DNA from 2 places in the Alkalihalobacillus sp. NPDC127517 genome. Region 2 is predicted to be linked to the other one. Evidence: riboswitches for the same ligand, from Rfam matches in the RefSeq annotation. Region 2 holds a riboswitch; the other holds the start of a gene.
The links. Region 2 has a riboswitch for thiamine pyrophosphate ahead of ACQKKO_RS02910 (ECF transporter S component). Riboswitches for the same ligand answer to the same signal wherever they lie in the genome.

Region 1 (15,546 bases), on a different contig from region 2:
TTAAGTTCACGAATAAAAAATGAATGTAAGTTTTCAAACCGATGAATGGGTAAAAGAATTTCTTCTTTGTTTATATTAAATGTTCTTATAAATAATGGGATAAAGGGCTTGCTTACTTTCGAAGTGGAAAAACGCTTTAATCGCTTGGACATAAAGGGTCCATTTGTAAGCTCCACACACGCGCAAAAAAACCAGCGAAAACCTTTCATTACATGTCTCCAATCATTCTTATTTTCTTTTTTACTCTGTTTCTCACGTTATTCTCATGATATAATTATAGATTCATACAGTTTTTAGCAGTTTTGTTTGATTAACTGTATTATAAAAGGAGAGTGAACGAAGGTGTTCTTATTACAAAGGCTTGATTCTTCTTTAAAGAAGGTTAAAGGCCAAATTGCAAACGCCTTAACACTAATCAATCTAGGCTTTGGAGCTTTAGCCATTATCTATGTATTTCATGACCAATTAAGAGTAGGATTACTTCTCATTGCTATTGCAGCTGTTTTTGATCGTTTAGATGGAGCGGCCGCACGAAAATTTAATGCTACCTCTGAATTAGGTAAGCAGCTTGATTCATTAAGTGATATTATTTCCTTTGGTGTAGCCCCTGCTATGCTCATGTACCAGGCGGCTTTAGTTGAGTTCGGTATGCCAGGAGCCATTTTCGCAATCATTTATATTATGTGTGGCGCCCTGCGTCTGGCACGTTTCAACATTACAGAATCCAATCAGTATTTTGTTGGTTTACCTATTACGGCTGCTGGTTGTATTCTCACATTTTTAACTCTATTCGTCAATTATATCCCTTATTATGTATTTATGTATGCAATTATTGCTCTTTCCCTTCTTATGGTGAGCCCATTCCGTGTCCGCAAATTTTAACTCAGAACCCTTGATTGTTTTTTAGGAGAGGACGCATAGCAATCACGTTTTCTATGATGTCGTATATTTTGCTAAAAAATGATAAAAAAGTCTCTATTGAGCGTTTATTTAACCCAAATCTCTTGACTTAACAAGGATTCATGAGTAAATTTGAAGGGCAGGTTATTAAATACTTGTCGTAAATAAAGATTGTTATGTCGCTACTTACGTAATGATCTTTTCTATCTTAAAGGAATGAAAGGGAGTTATCTCAATGAACAAAACTGATTTAATTAACGCAGTATCCGAACAAGCGGATCTATCTAAGAAAGACGCTTCTAAAGCAGTAGACGCTGTATTTGACAGCATTACTTCTTCTCTAGTAGAAGGTGGAAAAGTACAACTTGTTGGTTTTGGTAGCTTCGAAGTACGTGAGCGTTCTGCTCGTAAAGGCCGTAACCCACAAACTGGTGAAGAAATTGAAATTCCAGCAACAAAAAATCCTGCGTTCAAACCAGGTAAACAGCTTAAAGACGCTGTAAACTAATAACTGAATGACAGACTAACCACTAGGGGTGCACGATGCTGAGAGAGGCGATGCCTTAACCCTAATTACCTGATCTAGTTAACACTAGCGTAGGAAAGTGGCACGTAATTGTCCATACATAGTAGATCGTATGGTTTATCTGATCGTTTATGTGCACCGCTTCTTATGAGAAGCGGTGTTTTTTTTGGAGATGTATCACATTAGTTAACCTTTTTAATCATCGTTCCGAAGTAAGTCAAAATAAAGAAATGAGGAATGAAGATGTCTATCCATACAGCATTAACCATCGCAGGAACAGACCCTACTGGTGGCGCTGGGGTACAAGCTGATTTAAAAACATTTCAAGAGCGAGAAGTATTTGGTATGAGTGTCATTACGTCCGTTCTTGCTCAAAATACAACTGGTGTTCAAATGATCCAACACATGCCTCTCGACCTGATTCAAACACAGCTTGAATCGGTTTTAACGGATATTCCCCCTTCTGCGGTGAAAACGGGGATGATTGCCACTCCTGAGATGATGGAGGCATTGGTTGACTACCTACAAGGCGTTAAAGTGCCTTACATTTGTGATCCAGTGATGATTGCTAAGAGTGGAGATCCTTTAATGGATGAACATTCACGCAAATCCTTACGTGAAACCTTAGTACCCCTTGCAACCATTGTTACGCCAAACATTCCAGAAGCGAGCGATTTAATTGAGATGAAGATTGAAACAGTCGCTGATATGGAAAAAGCGGCTAAACTCATTGTGAACGAGCTTGGCGCTAAGGCAGCGGTCATTAAAGGCGGGTATCGAACAGATCATTCAACGGATGTGCTGTTCTCAAATCAAACCATGACCCATCTGCATGCAGACAGAACCGATACAAAACATCTGCATGGAACAGGCTGTACCTTCTCAGCAGCAATCACTGCAGAGCTTGCAAAAGGGAAGTCTATTGAGGAAGCCGTCTCAATAGGAAAAGCATTCATTACGGATGCAATTTCTTATACCCTCCAGCTCGGTTCTGGAAATGGTCCAACAAATCATTGGGCATTTCGTTTAAAAGGGTTACCTGGAGAATAAAAACGATGGTGAGGAGTGAGTAGATGTCTTTTACGAAGGATTTACGTCAAAAAGCAGATTCAATCTGGAAAGCGAATCATGAACATGCATTTGTTCAGGAAATCGGATCAGGAACATTAGACATTGAGGCCTTTAAGTATTACATGAAACAAGATTATTTATATCTTATTGAATATGCTCGAGTATTCGCACTTGGTGTTGTGAAGGCACCAGATTTGGATACAATGGCTACCTTTGCCTCCTATTTGCAATCGACTCTCCATGAAGAGATGTCCCTCCATCGCTCGTACGCACAGCGCTTAGGCATTACAAATGAAGAATTGGAGCTATCGATTCCCGCTCCTACTACGATTGCGTATAGTAGCTATATGATCAGTGAAGCACAAAAAGGCTCCTTAGCTCATCTCATCACAGCCATTCTTCCGTGCGCATGGAGTTATTCGGAGATAGGAAAACGGCTCGCTCGTTTACCTGGAGCACTTGAACACCCTGATTACGGAGAGTGGATCCACATGTATCAAGACGATGAATTTAAGGAAATTGCTGACTGGTTATGTTCTAAGCTTGATGAACTTGCGCTCTCTTTAGGAGAAGCTGAACGAAAGCAGCTTGAAGACATCTTTCTTACTTCAAGCCGGTTCGAATATCTGTTTTGGGACATGTCTTATCAGCAGTCGCATTGGGAGTAAATCGGCAAACAGATTCTAACATAAAATAAGTACCCCTTTCTCTTGTTACTGCATAGTCTATGTTATGTCTTGGAAAGGTGGTGGCAACATGGGAGAATTTGAATGTGGAAAAGGCGGCGGTTACGCTGGTGGCGGCTTCGCGTTTATCATTGTTTTATTCATTCTTTTAGTAATCATTGGAGCTAGCTACGTATACTAATTTGTAGTAAGTCGGAGCCACTTAAGTAGTGGCTCTTTTTTCGTTTGAAACGCGTCGTTCAAGGGAATCGTTAGTAGATAAACCGTCCGTGATTGGAGTGATTTGAATGGAGCAACCTCACGTGTTAATAGTCGGAGCCGGCCCTACCGGATTAGCTTTGGCACATAGACTAACGCATTACAACATACCTTTTCGAATAATCGACAAACGTCCCGGACCAGATCATAAATCCAGAGCCATCGGTATTCACGCCAGAACACTTGAACACTATGATCAATTACAGGTCGCAGATGACGCAGTAAACCTCGGTATTAAGATGCCCGCTGCGCATATACACAAAGAAACAAAGGAAGTTGGCTACGTGAATCTAGGTAACATTGGCAAAGGGTTAAGTCCTTTTCCATTTGTATTAAGCCTCCCGCAGGATGAACATGAAGAATTACTCATACACCAGCTAAAAAGGCTTGGGATCACGGTTAATTGGCAAACAGAGTTGCTTTCCTTTAAAGAGACTTCAGATGGTGTTGAAGCAGTTGTTGCATGTGATCACCACGAGGAAACCATCCATGTTTCTTACCTCTGTGGATGTGATGGTGCCAGAAGTATGATCCGACAAACACTCGATATTTCATTTGAAGGCACTACATACAAAGATTTATTTTACATTGCCGATGTAGAAGCTAAAGGAGAAGCGACATCTTATACTGATATTAATTTAGCCTTATCTAAAAAAGGGTTTTGTATGGTTTTACCTGTAAAAAGTAAAGGCACCCAGCGTCTCGTAGGAATTGTTCCAAGACTTTTAGCGGAAAAGCCTAATTTAAGCTTTTGGGATATTGAGCCCTCCCTACAATCCTTAATGAACATTCATGTCAAAAACGTTAACTGGTTCTCTTCTTTTAAAGTTCATAAACGCGTAGCGGCAACCTTTCGAAAAGGAAGTGTCTTTTTGTTGGGAGATGCTGCACACATTCATAGCCCTACTGGAGCACAAGGGATGAACACAGGTATTGGAGATGCGGTAAACCTTTCATGGAAATTAGCTTCTGTGTTAAAAAAGAATGCAGACCCTGCGATCTTACATACTTACGGGCTGGAAAGAAGAAGATTCGCTCGTCAGCTTGTCGCAACCACTGATCAGGCGTTTAAGGCGATGGTAAGTCGTAACGTGCGTGGTACAATCCTTAGAAACTTTGTTCTCCCGCATATCGTTCCTATAGCAAGTCGGTTTACATTCAGTCGCAAGCTAGCGTTCCGTTTTCTTTCTCAAATTCATGTTCGCTATCGTAAAAGCGTATTAAGCGAAGGACGAGTGGGTTCATTAAATGGCGGAGACCGGCTGCCTTGGTTGAATTCAAATAGCATCGATAACTACGAGCCGCTTCAAACAGCAGACTGGCAAATTCATGTATACGGAAAACCAACAGAAGAGCTTGAAAACTTTTGCAAGGATTACTCCCTCCCATTATTTAGCTGGGACTTTCACCCAGACTACAAGAGGGCAAAATTTAGTGAACATGCACTCTATCTCGTTCGACCAGATGGGCACTTGGCGTTTATTAACAGAAACCAAGATGTTGAGAAGCTGTTAACGTACTTAACGGCATTTAATGTATCAACCGTTAATTGAATGCACCTAAAAAGCGAATGCCCTTCGGAAAACCGAGCATTCGCTTTAATTATGACTACGCTTGGATCATAGACTCATTTATTAATTCAAACCACATCTGATAGCCCTCATCATTTGGATGAGTCCCATCATCTAATAAGGAATCAAGGTCAATTTCTTCTTCCTCCAATTGTCTATTCCACCCCGTATAACTATCAAAATAATCCCATCCAGATTCAATGATAAACTGTTCTGTCTCATATACATATTCCTCAAAATCTAATTCAGATGTAACAATGGAATACATCGACTCATTTATCGGATTTGGAGCCATAAATACCAAATATGCATTAGGAAGTTCTTCTTCTATTTTTTGAGCTGCCGTTTGGATTGACTCTTTTGTATCAATAATTGGTTCATCGTGATAATAGCTATTAATGACACTAGTCTCAAACAAGATCACATCTGGAGCGGACTGAATAAGTTCATCCACATCGCCCTCGTCAATTAAATCACTCACCTTAAATCCGCTTACTGCAAAGTTTGTCACATTTACAATTTGCTCTGATTCGTTTAATGATGATTCAAGCAGAGATGGCCACGTTTGATTGTACTCACTGGCTCCCTGCCCTTCCGCTACACTACTACCTATCACCGCCACTTCAACAGGTGAGTCCTCACCACTACTGGCGATTAATTCCTCCTGAAAAGAGTGATCTGGTTGTGCTTGAATAAATAAATTGTCACTGGACGTTACTGGGCTACTTTCCTCCCTAACTCCAGCCTCATCTGCATCTAGATTCATCATAAACCAAGTGGCTCCAACCACTACGATCAGTAAAATTGACATAACAATATACGATTTCTTCATCCTATCCAACTCCTAAATTAATCAATCATAAGCATACGCTTTTCTTTCTATACCCTTCCTGTGTTAAAGTGAACTGAATCACAAATCAGGAGGGATTTATTATGCCTAAACAACTACTTTTTAAAGAAAGACCAAACGGATTACCTGACTCTAACACATTCTCTGTTGAAGAAATTGATAAAGGAACTCCTAGTGAAAATGAACTTCTTGTAAAAACATTATATCTTTCCGTAGATCCTTACATGCGAGGAAGAATGTCCGATGCTAAATCATACATTGCTCCCTTTGAAATAGACAAGCCGATCGCAGGTGGAGGAATTGCACAGGTAGTCGAATCTAAAAACTCATCGATTAAAGAAGGAACCATTGTGACTGGATTTCTTCCTTTCCAAGAATATGCGGTTGTTCCCGCTGATCAAGTGCGAGTGCTCGAGATGCATGGCGCTCCAATCTCTGCAGCATTGGGTGCATTAGGTATGCCGGGATTAACAGCCTACTTCGGATTAAACGATATCGGACAACCTAAAAAAGGCGAAACCGTAGTGATCTCCGGAGCAGCCGGTGCAGTAGGCTCCATTGCAGGTCAGTTGGCCCGACTAAAAGGCTGCCGCGTTGTAGGAATCGTCGGCTCCAAGGAAAAAGAAGAGCTTCTTGTAAACGAATTTGGATTCGATGCCGCTGTAAACTATAAAGATGATCAATACGCGGAGCAACTAAAAGAAGCGTGTCCAGACGGCATTGACGTGTACTTCGAAAACGTTGGTGGCGAAGTATCAGATCACGTGTGGCCGCTATTAAACCCACTTGCGCGTATCCCTGTTTGTGGTGCCATTGCAAGCTATAACTTGAAAAAAGGTGAACAGGATAATGGCCCACGTGTTCAAACCTATCTAGTTAAAACAAGAGCAAGAATGCAAGGATTTCTTTATGGTGATTACGCTGATCAATACGAAACAGCTTACCGTGAAATGAGCGAATACGTTAAAAACAAGGATATTATCTTCAAAGAATCCATTCTTGAAGGATTCGACCGAATTCCTGAAGCGTTTAACGGATTATTCAGTGGTCAAAACATTGGCAAGCAGCTTGTTAAAGTAGCAGATCCTTCCTAATTAAAATAACAAAAAGCCATAAGAACATTCGGTTTCCCGATTCTTATGGCTTTTTGTCATGAAAAAAGTCGGTTACTTCTTTATAGCCTATCCATTTATCCATTAAACCCATTTTATTTCTTTACGCTAAATTCTTGAGCGAATTTATTTAAGAACACAACATTTTGTTTTGTAACCTTTCGAAACTGACACACATCACGATGAATATCCGCAGTATGCACCATCTTTCGATATAAGGTAGCATCTACAGATTCCCTACAGTGTGACACGATCGTTTTCAATGAGTGCTGTAAATGAGGCGGCACAGAATGTTTTTTGATAATGCCTTGATGGATGATTAAGATAAATGAATAAGCTTCAACGTTGTACTTCATGACATACACCCTTATCACTATGTTATTTCTATATTATGTATTTTATATAAAAATAATTAGATGATCAAGGAATAACCATCCGAAAATAGGTATTTAGACATGATTTAAATGTAATGGTATTGATATTGAGTTTAAATACGATAGTACAAAAAGACTAATCAGTTGTGCATGTATCGAATTTAAAATGACGTGTGGGCTAAGGACCACTAAACACCTGTCATAAATATCTCATGTTTAATACATCCCCGCTGAATAAACTGTCAGCTTCGTTCTTTTCCCTTTAAGCCGCTATTAATCTTTAACGGCGATTCTTTTTCATTTAACAAAAAAATCAAAATTTATTGTATACTGGAATGAACTATCTAGAAGGATGTGACCAGTATGACCACATTTCAAGATCAAGTGGCTCCTATCGGGAAGACTTATTTACTTGTATATAGTACACACTTAAAAACACTTAGAAGTCTCTTAGAATCAGACGAACGTATCCTTACAATCGGCGTTCAGTCCATTCATGGAAATAGGATATTTGCTATTACTGAAAATCGCTTAATTGTTGTAAAAGGTAAAGAACACCAAACATTTGAACGTGATAAAATTCAAAACATAAGAGTAAAACCAAAAATGTTTAATCATGAAGTTTCTTTTAATTACAATGAGGAGAAATATCATTACTTACCCGAGGAAGGAACGAAGCTTTTCTCACCCTTAACAGCTTCGTAATTACATAATTGGTAAGGAGAGAGGCTCATTAGATTACGCCACTAGAAACTCACTGATTTCACTTCAATCTCTTTTGATGTTAGTGTGGATACTCAATTGCAATGATAACAAAAACCCAACCATCTCTTTACTATGGTTGGGTTCTCTTATAATCACATCGACAATATTATCTCCATCCTCCTGGAGCACATCGATCAGAGTCATTTCATTATCCTCTTTATCTGTACCAATTGGACCGTGCAGGGGCCATCTTTACGGGACTTTTTTGAGAGCCCGTAGATGCATGAGTATTTCGTTCTCTATACATCTCGCTGCATACGTTGCAAGATTTGTGCCTTTGCTTTCTAAATAGCTTTTAATCGATTTAAATGGAGCGTGATCATGATAGAGTATTATAAGAAAGCAGTTTTATTTTCGGCTTTCATTTGTTATATCTGTGCAATTGGTGGCGTCATATTCCTTCTGATAAAAGGAAAAGAATTGATTGAATATAATGTTAGCGCAGGTGCGATGCCAATATTAATTTTAATTAGTGTACTTATGGGTATTCTGTTAACCTTTCAATATAAAAAGCTATAAATTTAACTACGGTACGCACTTCCAAAAAAGAATTGTAATTAAGTACTTCTTTGAAATCAAGGATAGGTATGTCCCACCCCCTCAGCCTTTCCCTTTACTCTGCTTATAAAACTCATGAAACAGTTTCATCAAGGCGCGCTTTTCAATTCGCGATACATAACTCCTGGAAATGCCTAATTCCTTAGCAATTTCTCGCTGGGTCCGCTCTTCTTCAAGGCTTAATCCAAACCGGCCGACAATGACTTCTTTTTCACGGTCATCTAACACATGAATGAACTCGTAGATCTGCTTTTTCTCCATTTTCGTTTGAATCACATCAACAATATCATCCGCATCCTCCTGGAGTACATCGATAAGAGTAATTTCATTCCCCTCTTTATCTGTCCCAATTGGATCGTGCAGAGAGACATCTTTACGGACTTTCTTAAGCGCACGGAGATGCATGAGTATTTCATTCTCTATACAGCGTGCCGCATACGTTGCAAGCTTTGTACCTTTTCCTTCTGAATAGCTTTCAATCGCCTTAATTAACCCAATTGTTCCAATTGAAATGAGATCCTCGGTGTCTTCACGCGTATTTTCAAATTTCTTAACGATGTGAGCGACGAGTCTTAGATTGTGCTCAATAAGTAAGTTTCGGGCCTCCGGATCGCCTTCAGCCATTAACGCTAAGTATTTTCGTTCCTCGTCTTTTTTTAATGGCTGAGGAAAAGCATTGTTCTTTACATATGATACAAACACGACCACTTCTTTAACGAAAAAGGAGATTGCTGCAAGTATCCCCATACGTCACCCCCAAAAAATCTGTTTCTTATACTTATGCGGGAGTGGGCTTGGTCGTGTCTGTACCGTTAAAAATAGCCTTTACTCAAGGATTTCTATCCAAACCAATCGTTCATTAGTTTAGCATAGAAAAAAGAATTCATTCGCCTATCTTTCGTTGATCTTATACTTTTTCTTCATATAAGATTTGTTCAATCGCATAAACGGTTTCATCTAGCTCTTCTCTTGTATGTGCAGCTGATAGGAAAAATCGAATTCTCGCTTCCTTTTCTTTTACTGCTGGATGAATAATCGGCATCGCATTAATCCCCTTTTCAAATAATCGTTCAGCAAACCATAAAGCTCGTTCAGATTCTCCTAAGATAATCGGAATAATTGGGGAGTCTTCACTTAATCCGGTATCCACGCCTAATTGTTTTAATCGTCCTAATAAATAGGCCGCGTTATTTAAAAGGTGATCAACCAATTCTGGTTTGGATTGAATGACACGGAGGGATTGAGAGGCAGCTGCCGCATTAGCCGGCGTCATACCAACACTGAACACAAAGCCGGGAAGGTTATAGCGTAAAAAGGTAACGAGGGATTTGTTTCCTGCGATATATCCACCACAACTATTTAATGACTTACTCATTGATCCCATAAGCACGTCAACATGTGTTGGGTCTACTCCATAATAGCTTGTTATGCCTCTACCACCATGTCCAATTGTCCCTATTGAGTGGGCTTCATCCACCATTAATATACACTCGTATTGGCTCTTTAGTTGAATGAGTTCCGGTAGCTTACAGAGATCTCCATCCATGCTATATACACCTTCAACAATAAGTAAGACGTTTCGATACTTGTGTCTGAATCTCTTCAGAAGTTTGTCCAGGTGGTTCATATCGTTGTGCTTAAATCGAAGCATTTTCGCACCTGATAGCTGTACCCCTTGCATAATACTGTTATGAACAAGCGCATCACAAATGACTAAATCTGATGCGTCAACTAGCTGTGCAATCGTGTTCACATTTGTACTGTGCCCGCCTACTTGCACAATACTATCCTCAACCCCTAAAAAGTCAGCAATGTCACGCTCAAGTGAGCGATGTAGAGGGATTTCACCGCTTAGCAATCGACTGCTTGAAACAGACGTCCCATATTGATAAATCGCTTGAATGGCAGCCTCATTAACTTCAGTTGATCCATTTAAGCCAAGATAATTATACGTAGAATAATTAATTTTACTTTTTCCATTCACTTTTATCTTGTTTGTCGCTACTCCTTCATTCACTCGAAAAAATGGTAGATTATCCAACCGCGTATCCATCTGTTGAAACTGTTGAAACCCAGGGATCAAATTTAAACTCATACAATATCATCCTTTCTAGTAAGATATATGTATAAGTTCGATTCCATTCACGTAAATCCTTTTATATACAGAAATTAAACATTTGTGTAAAAAAAAGAGCCTCATCCTTTTAACTAAGTAGAGGCTCTGCAATGACTATTCAGCTACAAGGGTTTCCACAAGTAAATCCGTATTATTAATGGAACCAAACGTATGGAAAGCACCGGCTTTATAAATAAGCTCTGAAATACTTGTGTTCTCAATTTTTAGGAACCCTTGTTTATAGTTTAATATGTGTAAGATCACGCGAATACTTAGTCCGTGAGAGACAATGTAAATGTTCTCATGCTGGTTTTTTGCTGCGTCATCTACAATCGCTTGTAAGGAATCAAGAAGTCTTTTTGTGTAGGATTCCCAATCTTCTGCTTCCGGATCAAGCTGTGAGACTGCTTGACAGATCTCATCAATGCCTGCTGTATTGTACATTTCTTCCTTATCAGCAGCTTGTCCATTTGTAAGCTTTTCGCGAACCTCGTTCCAAAGTACTGGGTTGGGTCCCCCTTCATAGTTTCCAAAGTACATTTCCCTTAACCCTTTGACCGTTTTTAATTCAATATTGCTTTTCTCGCTATTCTCACGAATAAGAGTAGCTGTTTCGATTGCTCGACCACTGTCACTAGAATAGATCGCATCGATGCTTCGATCCTTTAGCCCCCGTCCTAAACGCGCTGCAACAGTGCGCCCTGTTTCGGTTAGCGGCGTATCTGACCACCCCTGTACTTTATCCTGGAAGTTAAAGATGGTTTGACCGTGACGAATAAGGTGCAGTTTAATGTCTTTGTCTGTGTGTGCCATAAGCGCCTCCTAATATGGTTTCTCTACATTAAAAATGATACACCTCTAGCTAAGTTGCTGCAATGTTAAGCTTCTTGCTTTGTCGTAATAAAGAAAAAGCAGCCAAGCGCAAGAAGACATGTACTAAACAGAATTAAACCCATCGGAACCGCCGATGCCTCTGCAAGTCCAACAAGCGGCGCGACCATGGCACCGATTAATAATGGAAACAACCCTAACAAGGCACTTGCACTTCCAGCACGATGCGCCTGTTTTTTTATGCCTAATGTATAGGAAGTTGTTAAAATCGTCCCCATACTTGTCATATAAATAAAGATTGGAATGACAATCCATACTAGTGGAGCTTCAATGATTGTCATAATAAGCAAGAAGGTTGTTGCGCTTGTAGCCAGGATCACACCGGACCGTAAAAGTACGCGCTCCGCAATTTTCCCAGCAAACCGTCCGACAATCCACGTTCCGCTAATAATAGCCAGACCGTTAATACCGAACAATATACTGAACGTCTGAGGTGAGACGCCGTATATGCCTTGATAGACAAAAGGTGTACCTGAGACATAGGCGAAGCTTCCGCCATGGGCAAATCCAAGTGTTAGCGCATAACCAATGAAGGATCTGTCTCTAAATAGTTCTCCAAACGTTTTTAAGGTGAATGATAAAGAGCTTGGTGTCCTTCGCTCTGGTGGATGACTTTCTTTCAGCTTCCAAATTACCATCCCAACAATTAACACACCAACAAATGAAAGAAAATAAAAAATTGTACTCCAGTTTGAGAATGGAAACCAAAGAATGGCTCCACCAATTATTGGTGCTACAAGTGGAGCTACCGCATTAATTACCATTAATAAGGCGAAGAATTTAGTAAGCTCTGTCCCACTGAAGACATCTCTTACCACTGCTCGTGAGATAACTACCCCTCCAGCCGCAGTGAAGCCTTGCAGGAAACGACCAATAATGAGCCACGTAATGTTTGGGGCAAGTGCACATAATAATGAAGCGAGCGCAAAAAGAATAACAGAAATCACAAGCGGTTTACGTCTTCCCTGCGAGTCACTTATGGGACCAACAACAACCTGTCCAACAGCAAGTCCGAACAAACAAGCTGTTAAGCTAAGCTGCACAAGCGATTCTCGCGCTTTGAGATCTATTGCGATATCAGGAAAGCTTGGCAAATACATATCAATATTAAGGGGGCCAAGTACCGCAAGCATACTAAGTAAAAGGGCAAGAGCCAATCGTTCTTTCCCAGTTGGGTTATGTGTCATACATCGTACTCCTCTTTCTAAACAACGTTCATTCATTTTTAAGACCAACGTTAGTCTACGTGAGGATGAGCATTCTGTCTAGTCGGAGAGACTTTTACTTTGTATACCGATTTGCATAGCTGCTGGCAACAAATGAATCTGGTTTAATCTTTGGTTCAAGTCCAGACGACTCAATACGTCCAGTCATTTCACGCACAAATTCCCTTGTACGATTTTTTTTGCCTGCACCTATGTCAATATGTCCTTCAATGGAGAATGTCGCACCATCGTAGATATGAGGAAGGATTAGCTGAATCAACTCATCCTTATGGTGATCTGAAATGAGTGAAGCCACTTCTTCTGTTAGTGAGGTTTCGTAGGAGATTCGTTCATGAAGCTGCGTCATTTTCCGCTCAACGATCGTTTTTGTTGCACATGCCCATACACCACGCCCTAAGCGTTGAATGACGATCCCAGTGATAAACCGAGTTTGTCTAGGATGAACCTGAGAATCCGTTCCAAGCATCAGCTTATAATGCGCAATCGGTTGTGACTCCATAAATGATTTTATGTTGCAAAATACGTCCTCAAACAACATCTCCTTATGATGGAGATTGTAAAATGTTCTTGGTTGCATGCATCATTCGCTCCCTTATCTGTTCCTTGTCTTCCTAGTATATGCAGCGAAAACCATTCATGACGCACAAGTACAAAAAAAGACGAGCACCCATCAACATGATGAGATGCTCGCCTTCAAGACGTTTAAGCTTCTAATTCTTGCGTATCTAAGCGTCTGTTTGGATCATTATAAACAGACTGATCGATTTGTTTTGTTACTTTACTTGTGAACAAACCAGAAACCATACTTCCGCTTACGTTAAGTGCTGTACGTCCCATATCAATTAATGGTTCAACAGAGATTAATACACCAGCTAAAGCGATTGGTAAGTCAAGTGCAGAAAGAACAAGAATGGCTGCAAACGTTGCCCCGCCCCCGACTCCAGCTACACCAAAAGAACTAATCGCAACTACAAAGATTAAGAAAATCAAGAAGTCTGGTGCAAGTGGATTAATACCAACAGTTGGTGCGATCATAACAGCTAGCATAGCAGGATAAATTCCTGCACAACCGTTTTGTCCAATTGAAAGACCAAACGAACCAGCAAAGTTTGCAATTCCTTCAGGTACACCTAATTGCTTTTGTGTTTGAATGTTCATTGGTAAGGCACCTGCACTCGTTCTTGATGTGAATGCGAAGGCCAGCACAGGGAACGCTTTTCTCACATATGTAACTGGACTTAAGCCAATTACAGTTACAATCAATAGGTGAACTAAGAACATCGCAATTAACGCAACATAGGAAGCTGCTACAAATTCACCTAGACTGACTATGGCATTCAAATCACTTGTTGCCACCGTACGTGTCATAATCGCAAGGACTCCGTATGGAGTAAGGCGAAGAATTAACGTAACAACACGCATCACAATAGCATAAACCGTTTCCGTAATCTTAGCAAAATGCTCTGCTTGTTCAGGTTGCTTACGCTTAATACCAAGGTAAGCTAAGCCAAGAAAAGCAGCAAAGATCACAATTGCAATCGTTGATGTTGCACGCTGACCTGTAAAGTCCAAGAATGGATTAGACGGGATAAGCTCAATAATTTGTTGTGGCAACGTATCTGCTTGAATTCCAGCAGACGTTTCCTCAAGCGACGATCCACGGCTTGTTTCTGCTTCACCTTGCGTGATTTGATCTGCATTTAAATCAAAAAGAGATGCAGATGCGATTCCGATTGTGGCTGCAATCGCCGTTGTAGCAATTAACGTTCCTAAGATAAGTGCACTAATTTTACCTAAATTACTCGTAAACGTTAGGCGAGTAAAAGCTGAAAGGATTGAAATAAAGACAAGTGGCATCACGATCATTTGTAAGAATCGTACATACCCACTTCCAATAATACTCATCCAATCTGCAGACGTTTCAATGACAAATGAATCTGGTTCAAATAAGAATTGAAGGGCGAGACCAAACACAATTCCAAGTCCGAGACCTGTAAATACACGCTTGGAAAAAGAAATATGCTTTTTCTGCATATAGAAAAGCAACCCGACAAATCCAAGAAGAACAGCTAAAATAATGACAACATATAAAGTATCCAGTTTTGTTCACTCCTTAAATAATGATAGCTTTGTTATTCTAATCCCGTTATTCATATCTGTCAAGTAGGGATAATACAATCTATGCACGCTTGCTTAGTTTATGAGTAATGTCTACTTTTAGTCAAATAAAAAACGTTAGAAACAGGACTTATCCTTATTTATGTAGTTCCTTCAATTGATATCCCCTATCTTTCATGCCATAATCACTATGGACACTAAACTTATACTATACGCTTACGGAGGAACATTGAATGTTAGAATCATTTAGAAAACCATACGTTTTAAAAAGTGTGACTGCACTTACCGGTGTAGCTCTACTGGGACTACTTGGAGCTTGTTCTAATGACGAAGAAGGAAATTCTCTTTGGAGCGACATCCAAGAAAAAGGAACAATTGTTGTTGGCACTTCAGGCACACTTTATCCTACTTCCTATCATGCGGAGGATAGCGATGAGTTAACAGGTTATGAGGTTGAAGTACTACGTGAGATTGCACATCGATTAGATCTTGAGGTTGAATTTAGTGAGATGGGTATTGATAAC
Region 2 (15,546 bases):
CTAAACTATTCGAACAATGGTATTGATGGGATTAACACTCCTGAAGCTTATGAACGACTACTTTATGATTGCATGATCGGTGATGCCACAAACTTCGCACATTGGGATGAAGTGAATCTTTCATGGGCGTATATTGATGCAATAAGTGAAGCGTGGGATGAAGATCAAACCAAGCTTCCATCCTATCCATCTGGATCCATGGGACCAAAAGAAGCGGACGAACTACTTGAGGCTGACGGATTCAAATGGTGGCCAATCGAGGAAATGTAACATCTTTTGGAAAGAGCTTGAGACATAACTAAAAATCAACTAGAAAATGGCGGATGATTCGATTACAGAATCATCCGCCATTTATATTATTATTTGAACGAGCGGAGGGAGAAACCGCGACTCCTACGGAACAGGGCGTGTGGAAGACACTGTAGCGGATCATGTGCTTTATTCGTTCGTGTTTTGCTATTATTAAAATGAAAATAAAAAAGGTAAATGATTCAGTGACGAATCATTTACCTTTTATTTTTAGGTGTGAATCTTGTGCTTAAGACTCTAACCAATTTGTGTGGAACACGCCATCTTCATCTATACGTTTGTACGTATGAGCACCAAAGTAATCACGTTGAGCTTGTAGAAGGTTAGCAGGCAATGTTTCAGAACGATAGCTATCGTAGTATGACAGGGCACTTGCGAATCCTGGAGTAGGTAAACCAGTCTGAGCGGCTAGTGATACAATGTCACGTAATGATTGCTGATAGTTCTTAGCGATCTCTACGAAATAAGAGTCTAAAAGCAAATTGTTCAGTTTAGGTTCTTTTTCATATGCATCCATGATGTTTTGTAGGAAACCGGCACGGATGATACAACCACCACGGAAGATACTTGCGATTTGGCCATATTGGAGATCCCAATTGAATTCTTCAGATGCAATGCGTAGCTGTGAGAACCCTTGAGCATATGAGATAACTTTACTGAAATATAACGCTTGGCGAATGGACTCAATCCATTCTTCACGTGTTGCTTCAGCAGGGTTACCCTCAGCTTTTGGTAGAATAGTACTTGCCTTTTTACGTTCGTCCTTCATCGCAGACACAAAACGAGCAAATACGGACTCTGTAATAATCGGAAGTGGAACTCCTAGATCAAGTGAGTTTTGACTTGTCCATTTTCCAGTACCCTTTTGTGCAGCCGTATCTAAAATAACATCTACAAGAGGCTTACCAGTTTTCTCATCAACCTTTGTAAAGATATCAGCTGTGATTTCAATGAGATAACTATTTAGCTCACCATCATTCCATTCCTTGAATGTTTGATGTAGCTCTTCAGAAGACATGCCTAAATGCTCTCTCATTAACCAGTATGCTTCACATATCAGTTGCATATCGCCGTATTCAATTCCGTTGTGAACCATTTTTACGTAGTGACCAGCGCCATCTGGTCCAATATATGTGGTACATGGCTCGCCGTTCACTTTTGCTGCAATCTTTTCAAACATCGGACGAACAAGTTCAAATGCTTCTTTTTGGCCACCAGGCATAATGGAAGGACCTTTTAATGCTCCTTCTTCACCGCCTGAAACGCCAGTTCCGATAAAGTGAATACCTGATTTTGCTAGCATCTCATTTCGGCGAATGGTGTCTGTATAGTATGTATTCCCACCATCCATTACAATATCATTCGGTTCCAGGTATGGAACTAATTCATTAATGACAGAATCAGTAACGGCACCAGCTTGTACCATTAATAAGATCTTTCTTGGGCTTTCTAATGAAGAAACAAATTCTTGAAGGCTATATGTACCAACAAGACGTTCTTTTTTCTCGAGTTCTACGATGCGTTTTACACGTTCAGTTGAAACATCGTACATTGAAACGGAATACCCGTGGCTTTCAAAATTAAGTGCTAGGCTTTTACCCATTACGCCTACACCAATAATACCAATGTTTTGTTTTTCCATGAATCAAGTCTTCCTTTCTACAGCAAAATATCTATCTTTAAGAATATACCACAACCCTTGGGAGCGCTCAAATAATCAAGATTATAATCGGAAGGATACATCCAAGGCAGGCATTACATTTGCCTGTCTTGGTCCAATGATTGAGGTTTAACTGCTATAACAAGTAAAAAGGCTAACTTAGATGCGAGAAGTTGAGTAACGATCTGATGCTGTTCCCAGATTTTCTGTAATGAGGAGTCTAAAACATCAGAAGGGAAGAAGTCATTTTCATTATCAGTCTTTTGTTGAACGAAAGTTGAGATCGGTTCGACTTTCCATAATTCGATTTGTGAGAACCCACAAGTAGTTAACTGTTCTCGCCACTCATCAGGCTTTAGTAATTCATTTGTTTGATAAAGCTCCTTAAATGATAAACGTTCAGATTCTGTAGTTGGGTGATGTTGAACCATTTCATTTAGGATAAGTCGTCCCCCAGGGCGTAACACTCGACTAAATTCAGACAACGTTATGGGGATGTTTGTAAAGGCAGTGACCGATTCAGAAAGGATATAATCAAAATGTTCATTTAAAAATGGTAATTTTTCAACAGATGCTTCCTTTAATGTAACTTCCTGATCCTCCATATTAAACCGATTACGGGCTTTCTCAACCATTAAAGGATGATTATCTACTGCACTTACATGACAGTTAAAGGTAGAATAAAGGTATGATGAGGTTTGTCCAGTGCCACAACCCGCATCTAATATATGATGAGTAGGGGTAATGCGAAGCTGATTTATAAGGCTCTTTGTTAAGCGAAACCCTCCAGGATGAGCACTTCCAATTCCATATTCAGCCAAAAGATCCATATACGTATAATGCATCTTACACCTCTTTTTTTATACAGCCTATGCAATATTCAGAAAATCTGATACTTTAAATAAAAACAGAATAATCGAAGGATGATGACAAGTGCCAATGCTTTTTGTATACGGAACCCTTTTAAAACATGAATCAAATAGTCATTTGCTAGTTGGAGCGGCATGTATTGACGCAAGCTGCTTTATTTATGGGGAACTGTATGACACGAGTTTAGGATACCCTGCTGTGTGCGTAGATGAGACAAGCCATACTGTTTGGGGAGAGTTATATGAAGTAACAGATGAAATCCTACTTAAAATTGATGCGCTAGAAGGATACATAGGAGACGAACTAAAGAACGATTATAATCGAGCGCTGTTAAGTGTGTATCGTAAGGTTGGCGTGAGTCAAGCTCTAGTGTACGTATTCCCGGCGATAAAAACTGCACATTTATCATTAATTGAATCGGGTCGATGGAGAGAAAGAGTATGAAATGCACCTGTCGAATCTTGCTTATATAACAGCATGGTTACATGTATGACATAGTAAAGCGTTTAAAATAGGGCGAAATCTGTTGAAATCATTATTTTTAGCTCATTTTTGCATGGATTATAGGTTCATTTTTACTAGGTCGAACCAAATGCGGTTTAAATCTCTGTAATTATGTGCAAATCTCAAATTATGGACTTGTCAATACACTAAATACTGGAATGAAAATGACCTTCCTTTGACTTTTGTTACATTAAGATTTCAATTCGTTTAATTAGGTCACTAAAGGATTGATAGATTTCTAGCGCACTGGTACTGTATGTGGCAGTGGTTGAAATCAAAGGAGGTTGGCACGATGAATGCTAAAATTCCATTTAAAACACTTCGTTATGTAACGTTACCAGTCGCGACAGCTGGATTTGTTTTGTTTGCTTCACCGAGTATCTCTGAAGCGAGCAATTTTGATACTCTCAATAAGGGAGATGAAGGAAAGAACGTTGAGCAACTACAAGAGTTGTTATCCGAAAAAGGATTCTTCGCTGATGAAATAAATGGCACGTTCACAATTGAAACTCAAAATGCTGTTAAAGCATTTCAAGAAAAATATCAGTTAGAATCAGACGGAGTAGCTGGAGCTCAGACAGTTGGAGCCCTTCATGTATTAACAGAGGGTTATACTGGAGAGATCGTTGAAGAATTACAAGGCCAGTTAAATGAGCTTGGTTTTCTAAATGGCGGGAAGGACGGAATCTTTGGACCGAATACAAAAGAAGCCGTAAAGTCATTCCAATCACAGCATAATCTTTCAGTAGATGGAATTGCTGGACCAAAAACATTTAAAGAGCTTTATTATACAGCATCAGAAAAAGTCATTGAGCAAAAAACAGAAACAAAAGCAGAAGAAGTAACCGCTGAACCAGAAGCTCAGGAAACCACTACTGAGACGGAACAGCCACAACAACAAGAAGAAGTTGCAGAGCAAGCTGAGCCTGTACAAGAATCAGAGCCAGCCACAGAAGAGGCTCCTGCACAAGCTGAAGAAGAACCTGCTACAGAACAACCTGCACAAGAAGAATCATCTCAAGCAGAGGAATCTGTAGAAGAAACACAAACTAGTAATCAATCAAGTGAAGCAACTGGTCAAACCATTCAAGTTGAAGCAACTGCTTATACAGCAAACTGTGCTGGGTGCAGTGGGGTAACAGCTACTGGTATAGACTTAAATGCTAATCCGAATCAAAAAGTCATTGCTGTAGATCCAAGTGTTATTCCACTCGGTTCTCGTGTATACGTTGAAGGATACGGAGAAGCGATTGCTGGTGATACGGGCGGAGCTATCAATGGCAACAAAGTGGACCTTTACATGCAATCGCACGGAGATGCTGTAGCATTTGGTCGGAAAACAATTAACGTTACCATTCTAGATTAATGGAAATAAGGCGGGGTCTCTGACCTCGTCTTATTTATGTATTTATTTATGTACCCGCTAAGATGTAACATAAACTTTTTTTTCAGAATCTTTTAAAACCTAAAGAAGAATGGACCATCATGGTCTCATTCTTCTTTAGGTTGATTGGAAGGCTCTACATGAACATGAGTATACAAAATATGATGTTTCTCCCTCATGATCTCCTCAACCTGATCCGCAATGTCGTGGCTTTCATGCACATTCAGATTCGGATGGACTTCAATCACAACATCAGCATAGATGGTGGAACCTACCTGTCTCGCTTTTACTTGCTTTAGAGCCTCTACGTGACGAATGACCTCGATGGTTTCTCGATACGTATTTAAATCCTGCTCATTAAACCCATCAGTTAATGAAAGGGTAGCTTTTTGAAAAATATCAAAAGCAGTATAACAGATTAATAACCCAATAATAAGCGCTGTGGCTGTATCAAGCCATGCCACGTTCCATTGAGAGGCAAGTATACTAATGGTGGCGCCGACGCTTACGAGTGCATCCGAGCGATTATCAGCGGCAATGGCATATAGCGCTTGACTATTCACTTCTTTTGCAAGCTTCTTATTGTAGTGATAAACGCCAAACATAATAAGAGCACATGCAGCTCCAACCCAACCTGCGATAGGATCAGGTGGTGACTGTTCAGTCATAAAGGATCGTACCGCCTCAACCAACACTTGTAAACCAATAGCAGCCATAATAAACGCTGCAAAAAAGGAGGCAATGTTTTCAGCGCGAAAATGTCCATAAGGGTGGTTCGCATCAGGTGGCTTTTGAGAGATACGTAACCCAATTAGAACAGCAATGGATGCCACAATATCTGTGACGTTGTTTAAACCATCTGCACGTAACGCATCAGAGAAGAAAAGGGTACCAATGATAAGCTTAACTGCTGATAAAACAAGATAAACAATAATACTCAGCCATGCACCTTTTTCACCTTTTTTTAACTGGCTATAACGTTCCATTTTAAGCCTCTCTTTCAACAATAGTTTCACCTTTGTATCGTATCAAGCAGGTATCGAGTGGGTCTATAGCAAGATGATTAGCCCAAGTCAGTATTCTAGGGTAAAGAAAAGTATCTTTCCTTTGTTCAACTTAATAATTTCACGTACCATATTTATAATTTAAAATGAAAAACTTAACGAAAAAACAAAAACATGATATATTCAGTTTATTCAAACGTAAACATTAATGTTTATATACGAAGAGGAAGGATGTACCTTCATGAAAAGTCTCACAGATTGTCATATTGCATTAACTGCATCTAGAAAAACAGAAGAAATGCAAACCATTATTCGAAAACAAGGTGGAACAAGCGAGGTCAGATCTCTTCAAGGTACCGTTTTTTTGGCTGAACTTGAGGTTGCAGAAGAATTTAAAGAAACAATCTTAAAAAAACCAGACGCTTTTATTTTCACAACTGGGATTGGAACAGAAACCTTATTTAGACTTGCTGAAAAGGGGAAGTTTGATACTGAGCTTTTTGAAGCACTAAACCAATCAACAATTGCAGCTAGAGGATATAAAACACATGCAGTGCTAAAAAAATATGGTTTCACTCCTGATTTGCGAGATGAGGATGGAACAACCGCAGGACTAATAAAAGTGATGGAAGATGTTCCTTTAGAGCATAAAAGGGTTATGGTTCAACTTCACGGAATGAATGCACCTGTCCTTCATTCATTTCTTGAAGAAAAAGGGGCAACGATCAAGGAGATCTTACCTTATCAGCATATTTCCGTTAACGAGGGAGATGTACTTATTCTATTAGATGAACTATTAAGCGAACGATATGATGCCATAGCGTTTACAACCGCCATTCAAGCAAGGGAGTTGTTTTCAATTGCTACCAAGTATGATAAAAAACAAAGGCTTCTAACCTTGTTTGAAGAGGGTGTGCTTGCGGTATCAGTTGGGAAAGTGACATCAGAAGAGCTTTATAGTCAAGGGGTTAAACGAGTAATTTCTCCTGAGATTGAACGTATGGGTGCTATGTTTGTTGAGCTTGGAAATTATATGAAACAGACTAAGGGATAAGGCTCATTCAAAACTTGCTTAGTCATGTTATAATAGGTACGTTACAATGTTACTATCGTGGTATAAAAAGGGGAGTTTCTTAAAATGTCTGATCAAACATTAGAAATTATGACCGCAACACACCATAAAACAAAGCCAGATCCTGAGACCCTTGAGTTCGGTAAAACGTTTACTGATCATATGTTCATCATGGATTATACGAATGAAAATGGCTGGCATAGTCCACGAATTATACCTTATCAACCTTTAACACTCGATCCAGCTGCAATGATTTATCATTATGGGCAAACTGTATTTGAAGGTCTAAAAGCTTATCGTACAGATGATGACAGAGTATTATTATTTAGACCCGAGCAAAATTTTAAGCGATTAAACTTATCTAGTGACCGTTTAAGTATTCCAGATATTGATACAAACATTGTTTTAGACTATTTAAATGAGTTGGTTAAGTTAGACAAGGATTGGATTCCTACATATGAAGGAACCTCATTGTATATTCGCCCGTTCATTATTGCGACTGAACCTAACCTTAGTGTAGCTCCGTCCACATCTTATAAATTTATGATTATTCTTTCACCTGTAGGCTCTTATTATAAAGAGGGTATTGCCCCTGTAGGCATTTACGTAGAAGACGAATATACAAGAGCCGCTCTTGGTGGAACCGGGATGGCAAAAACAGCAGGGAATTATTCTGCCGCATATAAAGCTCAAGATAAAGCGACAGCTCATGGTCAAGCTCAAGTTCTTTGGCTTGATAGTTCTGAGAAAAAGTACATCGAAGAAGTAGGAAGCATGAATGTCTTCTTTAAGATTGATGGAGAGATTGTAACACCTGAACTTAGTGGGAGCATTCTTGAAGGAATTACTCGTAAATCAATTATTGAATTACTGAAGAGCTGGGATATGCCAGTTTCAGAACGGAAAATTTCAATTAATGAAGTATTACTTGCCATTAAAGAAAATCGACTTGAAGAAGCTTTTGGAACAGGAACGGCTGCGGTGATCTCACCAATTGGAGAACTTAGCTGGAAAGGTGAGCAGTCGCTCATTAATAATCGTGAAACAGGTCATTTGGCTGCGAGACTCTATGAAACATTGACAGGCATTCAAAAAGGTAGAATAGAAGACCCGTTTAATTGGACTTACGAAGTAAAATAGTTGTACAAGACTTTATTTAAATTGTTTTAAAGAAAGGGAATCCTTGATGATAAAAGCTGTTTTTTTTGACTTAGATGATACCCTTTTATGGGATCAAAAAAGTGTTCAGAAAGCATTTGACGCCACATGTGTTTATGCTGCGGAACAAGATGAACGTATTAATGCTGACGAGCTCGAGTATGCGGTAAGGGAAGAAGCAAAGCAATTATATGCTTCTTATGAAACATTTCCTTTTACGCAAATGATTGGAATTAATCCCTTTGAGGGCTTATGGGCAAATTTTCAGGATCGAGAAGAGGAATTTCAGAAGTTAAAAGATCTCGCTCCCGGGTATCGGTTAGCTTCCTGGGATCTTGCTTTGAAGAAGTGTGGAGTAGAAAATTCAGAACTTGCAAAAGAGTTATCTGAGAAGTTTCCACTTGAACGCCGAAAAAATCCAATCGTTTATGAAGAAACGTTTAAAGTATTGGACCGTTTAAAAGAAGACTACAAACTTCTTCTATTAACAAATGGCTCTCCCGATCTACAAAATATTAAATTAGAGCTGACGCCCGAATTAGTTCCTTACTTTGACCATATTGTTATTTCTGGTGCTTATGGTAAGGGAAAACCTGATAAAGGCATATTTGAACATGCCTTATCATTAATGGAGCTTGAGAAAGAAGAAGTAATGATGGTTGGAGACAACCTTATGACTGATATTCTTGGTTCTCAGCGAGCCGGTATTCCTTCTATTTGGGTTAACCGTAGAGAACAAACAACTGCCGAAGTTGAACCGACTTATGAGATTACATCCCTTTTAGAAGTAGAATCTGTCTTAGAAAAGCATTCATAAAAAAAGATTGTCGGCTTCACGTTAATATGATTAAATGTACATGTACAACATTATAAACTTTTATTTCCACTAGGGGCGCGTAAGCTGAGAGAGGCAACTTTGCCTTAACCCTTGACCTGATCTAGATAATACTAGCGTAGGAAAGTGGAGTCGACTCTTTTTATTATGGCGACTTGTCTCTTTAGGGATTAGTGTATACGTAATGAAGAAGCCACTCCATTCTTGGAGTGGCTTCTTTTTTTCGGCTAACTGTGGGAATAGAAAAACAGGAGGAATGAACTGATGAAGCGTTTGACCTTAACGGATATCTTGGTCACAGTCATTATTGCAGTGGTTTTCGGAATTGTGTACAGATTATGGGGTCCAGTAAATGACAGCTTAAAGCTATTTCCACTTCAAGTGAATGAACTGATGTATGGTATGTGGTTTATCGCAGCTACTGTAGCCTTTTTAATTATTCGTAAGCCTGGTGTGGCTCTTATTGCTGAAATAGCAGCGGCCTCAGGGGAATTTATTGTAGGCTCACAATACGGCTTAGAGGTATTAATTTATGGAATCATGCAGGGGCTTGGAGCTGAACTTGTCTTTGCATTGTTTTTGTACAAAAGCTACTCCATTTTTACTACCTCTCTTGCAGGTGCAGCATCTGCAGGAGGCTCGTTTCTGATGGACTGGAACCGAGGCTACATGGCGGATCTTGTTGGATGGAATGTCACATTAGTGATCATATTACGAACCATTAGTGGCATCCTGATTGCAGGCATATTCGCCTACTATCTTGTTCGGGCACTTGAGAAAACGGGTGTCACTGATTTATTGAGACCATCTTCTAAAAAAGATCTTGATACGTTAGATTCATAAGAAGGGAAAGGGATAAAAGATATGAGTGCATCTGTAGAGAAATTAAGGCTCACCTTTCCTGGAAGTGGCACACTTTTGTTTAAAGATCTGAGCGTTGAGATTTCCGAAGGCGAGAAGGTCCTTATTCTTGGGCCAAGTGGAAGTGGAAAATCAACCTTGCTTCAAGTACTTACAGGTTTGGTGCCATCCGCTATAAATCTTCCACTTAAATATAAAAAACTCACTCATCCAAAATCGTGGGGTTATGTCTTTCAAGATCCAGATAGTCAATTTTGTATGCCTTATGTAGATGAAGAAATCGCCTTTGTATTAGAGAATTTAGGAGTACCAAGAGAAGAGATGAACCAACAAATTAACCATGTTCTTGAGTTGGTCGGTTTAGAGCTTAACGAACTTCATACACCGATTTCGCAATTATCTCAAGGAATGAAACAAAGGCTAGCGATGGCTTCCGTTCTTGCTCTTAAGCCGTCCACCTTCTTTTTTGATGAACCAACGGCGATGCTTGATCCATTAGGCACTGAACAGATTTGGAAACTCATTAAATCGATAACGAAAAACCAAACGGTGATTATTGTTGAACATAAAATTGATCATATTCTTGATTTCGTTGAGAGAGTTATTGTTTTGAATGATGCAGGTCAAATTATTGCAGATGGGCAAACAGATTATATATTTAAAACATACAAACAAACCCTGCATGAATACGGCATCTGGTATCCAGATGTTTGGCAGGAGTATCTGACACAACGTAAATGGGCATCAGAAAGTCGTGATCAAAACCAACTTCCTATCATTGAGCTAAAGGATTTTCAAGTGCTTCGTAGAAAAGAAGCTAAACTGACTGTTTCTTCGTTAAACGTTTACCCTGGTGAGTGGATCTGCATTACCGGGGTAAACGGTGCTGGCAAAAGCACATTGCTTCTAGGATTAATGAATGTGCTTCGGACGAGAGGAACATATAAGGTTCATCAAACTTTAGTTAAGAAAAAGGATCAATTAAGTGATCTTCTCGGATTTGTCTTTCAAAATCCTGAATATCAATTTGTTACAAATCACGTAAGCGAAGAGATTGCTTTTACGTTAAAACAAGAGCGACGGTCCCAAATTGAATTGAAAAAGAAAGTAGATGAGACCTTATCTGCATTTATGCTTACCCAACACCAGCAGCAACATCCTTATCAACTATCGATGGGACAAAAAAGAAGATTAAGTGTTGCAACAGCTCTTGTAGGACAGCAAAAGGTTTTATTGCTTGATGAACCAACTTTTGGACAGGATGCTAAAAATACATTTGCTCTACTTGAAATGATGGACTCATTAAAAAATCAAGGAGTCACAATTATGATGGTGACTCACGATGAAGAGATTGTTCGTTCGTTTGCTACTCGTGTCTGGAACGTAGAAAAAGGAGAAGTCTCTGAAGTAGATAAAGAAATGAAAAGAGTGGCAAGCCGATGAACTCATTATATCGTGTTCAAGAAACCTGGTTAACACGTGTTAACCCTAGTATAAAATGTATCCTTTCCGTATTTCTGTTCTTCTATATGATCTTCATTCATAACCCTTCGCATTTAGCTTACTTAACAATAGCACTGAGTATGATTTTATATATGTACTCGGGTCATCCATTACGCTATTTGCTACTATTCTCACTTCCCTTTGTATTAGTGTTTGTCTCCTCGGCCAGCTCGATGATTTTTTTTGGAAGAGGAGATACCATTTGGTTTAAATGGGGACTCATTCAGATTAGTGAGGAAAGCTTTTATCGGGGAATTCATCTGGGCTTTCGAGCACTGGCGTTTGCCATACTTGGAATGATTTTTGCGTTAACGACAAAACCGGTCTTGTTATTTTATTCATTGATGCAACAGCTTAAAGTTCCTTCAAAGTATGCCTATAGCTTTCTAGCATCGATACGTATGATCCCAATTATGTTTGATGAATTTCAAACATTAAGACATGCAATGATCATTAGACAGGCTGTTCCAAAAAAAGGGCTGAAGGGAATGTACAAAAAACTTCAGTTTTTCTCCATTCCACTCCTTGCCCAAAGTATTAGGCGTGCTCAACGAATTGCGGTTGCCATGGAAGCTAAGCGCTTTACTCAGTCATCAGAGCGAACTTATTTTTATGAAACGAATGTTCGTTTGTATGATTTGCTTTTTCTAGTCGTTATTCTGTTAGCACCTCTAGTTACCTTTTATTTGGCAGATGCGGTTCCCTTATTCGATCGAACAGATGTACGTTACCTCACAAATTAAGAACAGATCGCACGAACGCTTTAAAATATACTTGACACATCGGAAAAGCATGGATAAGATATGAGTACATTAAAATAGTTGCTGATCGGACAACCGAAGGCCTTTACTAATACCGTTTATTAGTGGAGGGCTTCTTTTTTTGTTCTTAAAGCCAACTAAACCACTATACTTAATAATATATAAAACAAAGTGTAAAAGGAGAGGAATCGATTGAAAATCAAAAAAAGTAGCACGTACTCATTTTTAATATTCACGTCCATTCCAGTTTTGCTCATTGCGTTGAGTGCATGTGGTTCAAGTGATCAAGCAACAGGTGATGGAGATACGGTTGATCTTTTAAATGTTTCCTACGACCCGACAAGAGAATTATATGAAGATTTTAACAAGGTATTCGCTGACCATTGGAAGGAAGAAACCGGTCAAACCGTAACATTTAATCAATCACACGGAGGCTCAGGTAGTCAGGCAAGATCGGTTATAGATGGTTTACAAGCGGATGTTGTTACATTAGCTCTTGCTTACGACATAGATGTCTTACATGACTCTCGTGATCTCATACCTGAAGACTGGCAAACGAGATTACCAGATAATTCAACACCTTATACGTCAACGATTACCTTTCTAGTTCGAGAAGGGAACCCTAAAAATATTCAAGATTGGGATGACTTAATTCGTGATGATGTAGAGGTGGTCACACCAAATCCAAAAACATCAGGAGGAGCTCGTTGGAACTATCTTGCTGGTTGGGCATGGGCAGAGGAAGAATATGGTTCTGAAGATGCGGCTAAGCAATACATCTCCGATTTATATCAAAACGTTTCCGTACTTGATTCTGGTGCACGTGGTGCAACCACATCCTTTGTTGAACGAGGAATTGGTGATGTCCTACTTGCATGGGAAAACGAAGCGATTCTTTCAACAGAGGAACTGGGAGAAAATGAATTCGATATCGTTGCACCTTCCATTAGCATTTTAACAGAGCCGCCTGTGGCTGTAGTGGATGAGAATGTTGATAAAAAAGGAACGCGTGAGGTGGCAGAGGCCTACCTTGAGTACTTGTATACCGATGAAGGGCAGCGACTGGCAGCGGAGCATTATTATCGACCAAGAAATGAAGAGATCTTAAACGAATTTAGTGAGTACTTCCCTGAGATCCAACTTGTTACAATTGACGACACGTTTGGTGGATGGCAAGAAGCTCAAGAGAAGCATTTTAGTGATGGAGGGGTTTTCGATCAAATCTATGAGCAATAAGATAGCAAAGGGAGGATCGTATGAGAACATTACGCTTTAAAGAAGAAAGTATCATCCCTGGGTTTTCATTAACACTAGGTATGACATTAATGTATTTGGGGTTAATTGTTCTAATTCCCATCTCAATGATTTTCATTCAAACATCAAATATGAGTTTCTCAGATTACTGGGAGACGGTTACCTCTCCGCGAGTGGTTGCGTCGTATAAGCTAAGTATAGGAGCTGCACTCGCTGCAGCTCTAATCAATGGAATATTTGGATTATTACTTGCTTGGATTTTAGTGCGCTACTCCTTTCCAGGGAAAAAGATCATCGATGGAATTATTGATCTTCCTTTTGCCTTACCGACCGCTGTCGCAGGGATTGCGTTAACTACGATTTACACATCTGATGGGTGGGTGGGTAAATACTTTGATCTATTAGGAATTAAAATTGCTTTTACTCCTCTTGGTGTCATGACTGCACTCATCTTTATCGGCTTACCATTTGTTGTACGTATGGTCGAGCCTGTGTTAAAAGACCTTAATAAGGAACTAGAGGAGGCTTCATCGTCACTTGGAGCAAACGGGTTTCACACCTTTACAAAAGTAATCATGCCTGTTTTGTTTCCTGCACTGTTATCTGGCATGTCTCTAGCATTTGCAAGAGCACTAGGTGAGTATGGCTCTGTTGTTTTCATTTCAGGAAATATGCCAATGAAAACGGAGATTACTCCATTACTCATTATGAATCAGCTTGAACAATTTAATTACGAGGGAGCTACCGCCATTGCTTCTGTGATGCTCTTATTCTCATTTTTACTATTGTTTCTGATGAATCTTATACAATGGTGGGCATCTAAACGTCATACATAAAGGAGGCACAAGTTGAATACTGAGATCCCAATTAATCATAATCCTATTTACTCTAAACGTAAGAGAAAAAAGGCATGGGTGAAATGGGTACTCCTATCCATCGCTTTGTTATTTCTCTCACTTGTACTCATTCTACCGTTAACAGCGATTTTTGTTCGCGCATTTGCAGGTGGCTGGTCTGTCTACGTTCAGTCGATAACGGATCCAGCGGCATTATCAGCGATTAAGCTTACCTTGTTAACCGTAGCGATTGTTGTTCCACTTAATACGATTTTTGGAGTCACGGCAGCTTGGGCCTTATCAAAGTTTCAATTTAAAGGTAGGAGCTTTTTAATTACATTGATTGACTTGCCCTTTGCTGTGTCACCTGTTATCGCGGGTCTTGTTTTTGTTCTATTATTCGGTGTTCACGGGTTACTTGGAGAATGGCTTTTATCCAACAATATCCAGATCATCTTTGCAGTGCCAGGTATCGTGCTTGCAAGTATGTTTGTGACGGTCCCATTCGTGGCTAGACAATTGATTCCTTTAATGCAGGCTCAAGGTACGGCAGAAGAAGAGGCATCACTTTCACTCGGAGCGAATGGATGGCGTACATTTTGGCATGTGACGTTACCAAATATAAAGTGGGGATTACTGTATGGCGTAATCCTGTGTAATGCACGAGTAATCGGAGAATTTGGTGCTGTTTCCGTTGTATCAGGTAAAATTCGCGGCTTAACAAATACGATGCCGCTTCATGTAGAGATTTTGTACAACGAATATATGTTCACAGCTGCATTTGCTGTTGCTTCACTGATGTCGATTCTAGCAATCATTACGTTGGTTATTAAAAACATTGTAGAGAAGAAGAGTCCACAATTGTAAGGAGTGTTCTATATGTCGATTGAAATCAATCACGTATCAAAGTATTTTGGAGACTTTAAAGCTCTCGAACAAATTCAGCTATCCATCAAAAAAGGAGAGCTTATTGCACTACTCGGGCCGTCGGGATCAGGAAAGACGTCTTTATTACGTATTATTGCAGGTTTAGAAAGTGCATCTGAAGGATCCATTTTCTTTAATGAACAAGACATGACGGATGTCGATGCTGTTTCAAGACATGTTGGCTTTGTCTTTCAGCATTATGCACTATTCTCACATATGACCGTAGCCGATAATATTTCATATGGACTACGAGTGCGTCCCCGCCGCGCACGCCCATCTAAGAAGGACATAAATGATAAGGTAGATGAGTTATTAAATCTTGTAAAACTAGATGGCTTACAAAAACGGTATCCATCGCAGCTTTCAGGTGGGCAACGACAAAGAGTAGCTTTAGCTCGTGCTTTAGCCGTTCAACCTGAAGTTCTTTTATTGGATGAGCCCTTTGGAGCGCTTGATGCAAAGGTCAGAAAAGAGCTAAGACGCTGGCTCCGAAATCTGCACAATCAGTTTGATGTGACAAGTATCTTTGTGACTCATGACCAGGAGGAAGCGATGGATGTGGCGGACCGTATCGTTGTTATGAATCAAGGACGAATTGAACAGATTGG

Region 1: another riboswitch for thiamine pyrophosphate. It lies ahead of thiD (bifunctional hydroxymethylpyrimidine kinase/phosphomethylpyrimidine kinase); the one in region 2 lies ahead of ACQKKO_RS02910 (ECF transporter S component).

What each region holds. Positions count from the first base shown of each region.
Region 1 is NZ_JBNNQX010000009.1:182,748-198,293, reverse strand. Features, by position in the region: gene ACQKKO_RS14195 (phosphatidylserine decarboxylase) at 1-209, opposite strand, end outside; gene pssA (CDP-diacylglycerol--serine O-phosphatidyltransferase) at 343-882, shown strand; gene ACQKKO_RS14185 (non-specific DNA-binding protein Hbs) at 1,136-1,408, shown strand; TPP riboswitch at 1,423-1,521, shown strand; gene thiD (bifunctional hydroxymethylpyrimidine kinase/phosphomethylpyrimidine kinase) at 1,670-2,476, shown strand; gene tenA (thiaminase II) at 2,500-3,165, shown strand; gene ACQKKO_RS14170 (YjcZ family sporulation protein) at 3,254-3,364, shown strand; gene ACQKKO_RS14165 (FAD-dependent monooxygenase) at 3,471-4,994, shown strand; gene ACQKKO_RS14160 (SGNH/GDSL hydrolase family protein) at 5,050-5,844, opposite strand; gene ACQKKO_RS14155 (NADP-dependent oxidoreductase) at 5,946-6,956, shown strand; gene ACQKKO_RS14150 (hypothetical protein) at 7,070-7,330, opposite strand; gene ACQKKO_RS14145 (PH domain-containing protein) at 7,712-8,053, shown strand; partial or broken gene ACQKKO_RS14140 (RNA polymerase subunit sigma-70) at 8,204-8,419, opposite strand; gene ACQKKO_RS14135 (hypothetical protein) at 8,435-8,632, shown strand; gene sigK (RNA polymerase sporulation sigma factor SigK) at 8,714-9,418, opposite strand; gene ACQKKO_RS14125 (aminotransferase class I/II-fold pyridoxal phosphate-dependent enzyme) at 9,579-10,766, opposite strand; gene ACQKKO_RS14120 (histidine phosphatase family protein) at 10,902-11,600, opposite strand; gene ACQKKO_RS14115 (Bcr/CflA family multidrug efflux MFS transporter) at 11,666-12,865, opposite strand; gene ACQKKO_RS14110 (ribonuclease H-like YkuK family protein) at 12,960-13,481, opposite strand; gene ACQKKO_RS14105 (L-cystine transporter) at 13,607-15,004, opposite strand; gene ACQKKO_RS14100 (transporter substrate-binding domain-containing protein) at 15,256-15,546, shown strand, end outside.
Region 2 is NZ_JBNNQX010000002.1:189,797-205,342, reverse strand. Features, by position in the region: gene zwf (glucose-6-phosphate dehydrogenase) at 1-270, shown strand, start outside; gene gnd (NADP-dependent phosphogluconate dehydrogenase) at 539-1,951, opposite strand; gene ACQKKO_RS02945 (class I SAM-dependent methyltransferase) at 2,065-2,814, opposite strand; gene ACQKKO_RS02940 (gamma-glutamylcyclotransferase family protein) at 2,909-3,283, shown strand; gene ACQKKO_RS02935 (peptidoglycan-binding protein) at 3,636-4,709, shown strand; gene ACQKKO_RS02930 (cation diffusion facilitator family transporter) at 4,835-5,713, opposite strand; gene ACQKKO_RS02925 (uroporphyrinogen-III synthase) at 5,973-6,785, shown strand; gene ACQKKO_RS02920 (branched-chain amino acid aminotransferase) at 6,870-7,943, shown strand; gene ACQKKO_RS02915 (HAD family hydrolase) at 7,990-8,778, shown strand; TPP riboswitch at 8,840-8,938, shown strand; gene ACQKKO_RS02910 (ECF transporter S component) at 9,061-9,639, shown strand; gene ACQKKO_RS02905 (ABC transporter ATP-binding protein) at 9,661-11,100, shown strand; gene ACQKKO_RS02900 (energy-coupling factor transporter transmembrane component T family protein) at 11,097-11,903, shown strand; gene ACQKKO_RS02895 (sulfate ABC transporter substrate-binding protein) at 12,120-13,157, shown strand; gene cysT (sulfate ABC transporter permease subunit CysT) at 13,178-14,011, shown strand; gene cysW (sulfate ABC transporter permease subunit CysW) at 14,057-14,878, shown strand; gene ACQKKO_RS02880 (sulfate/molybdate ABC transporter ATP-binding protein) at 14,891-15,546, shown strand, end outside.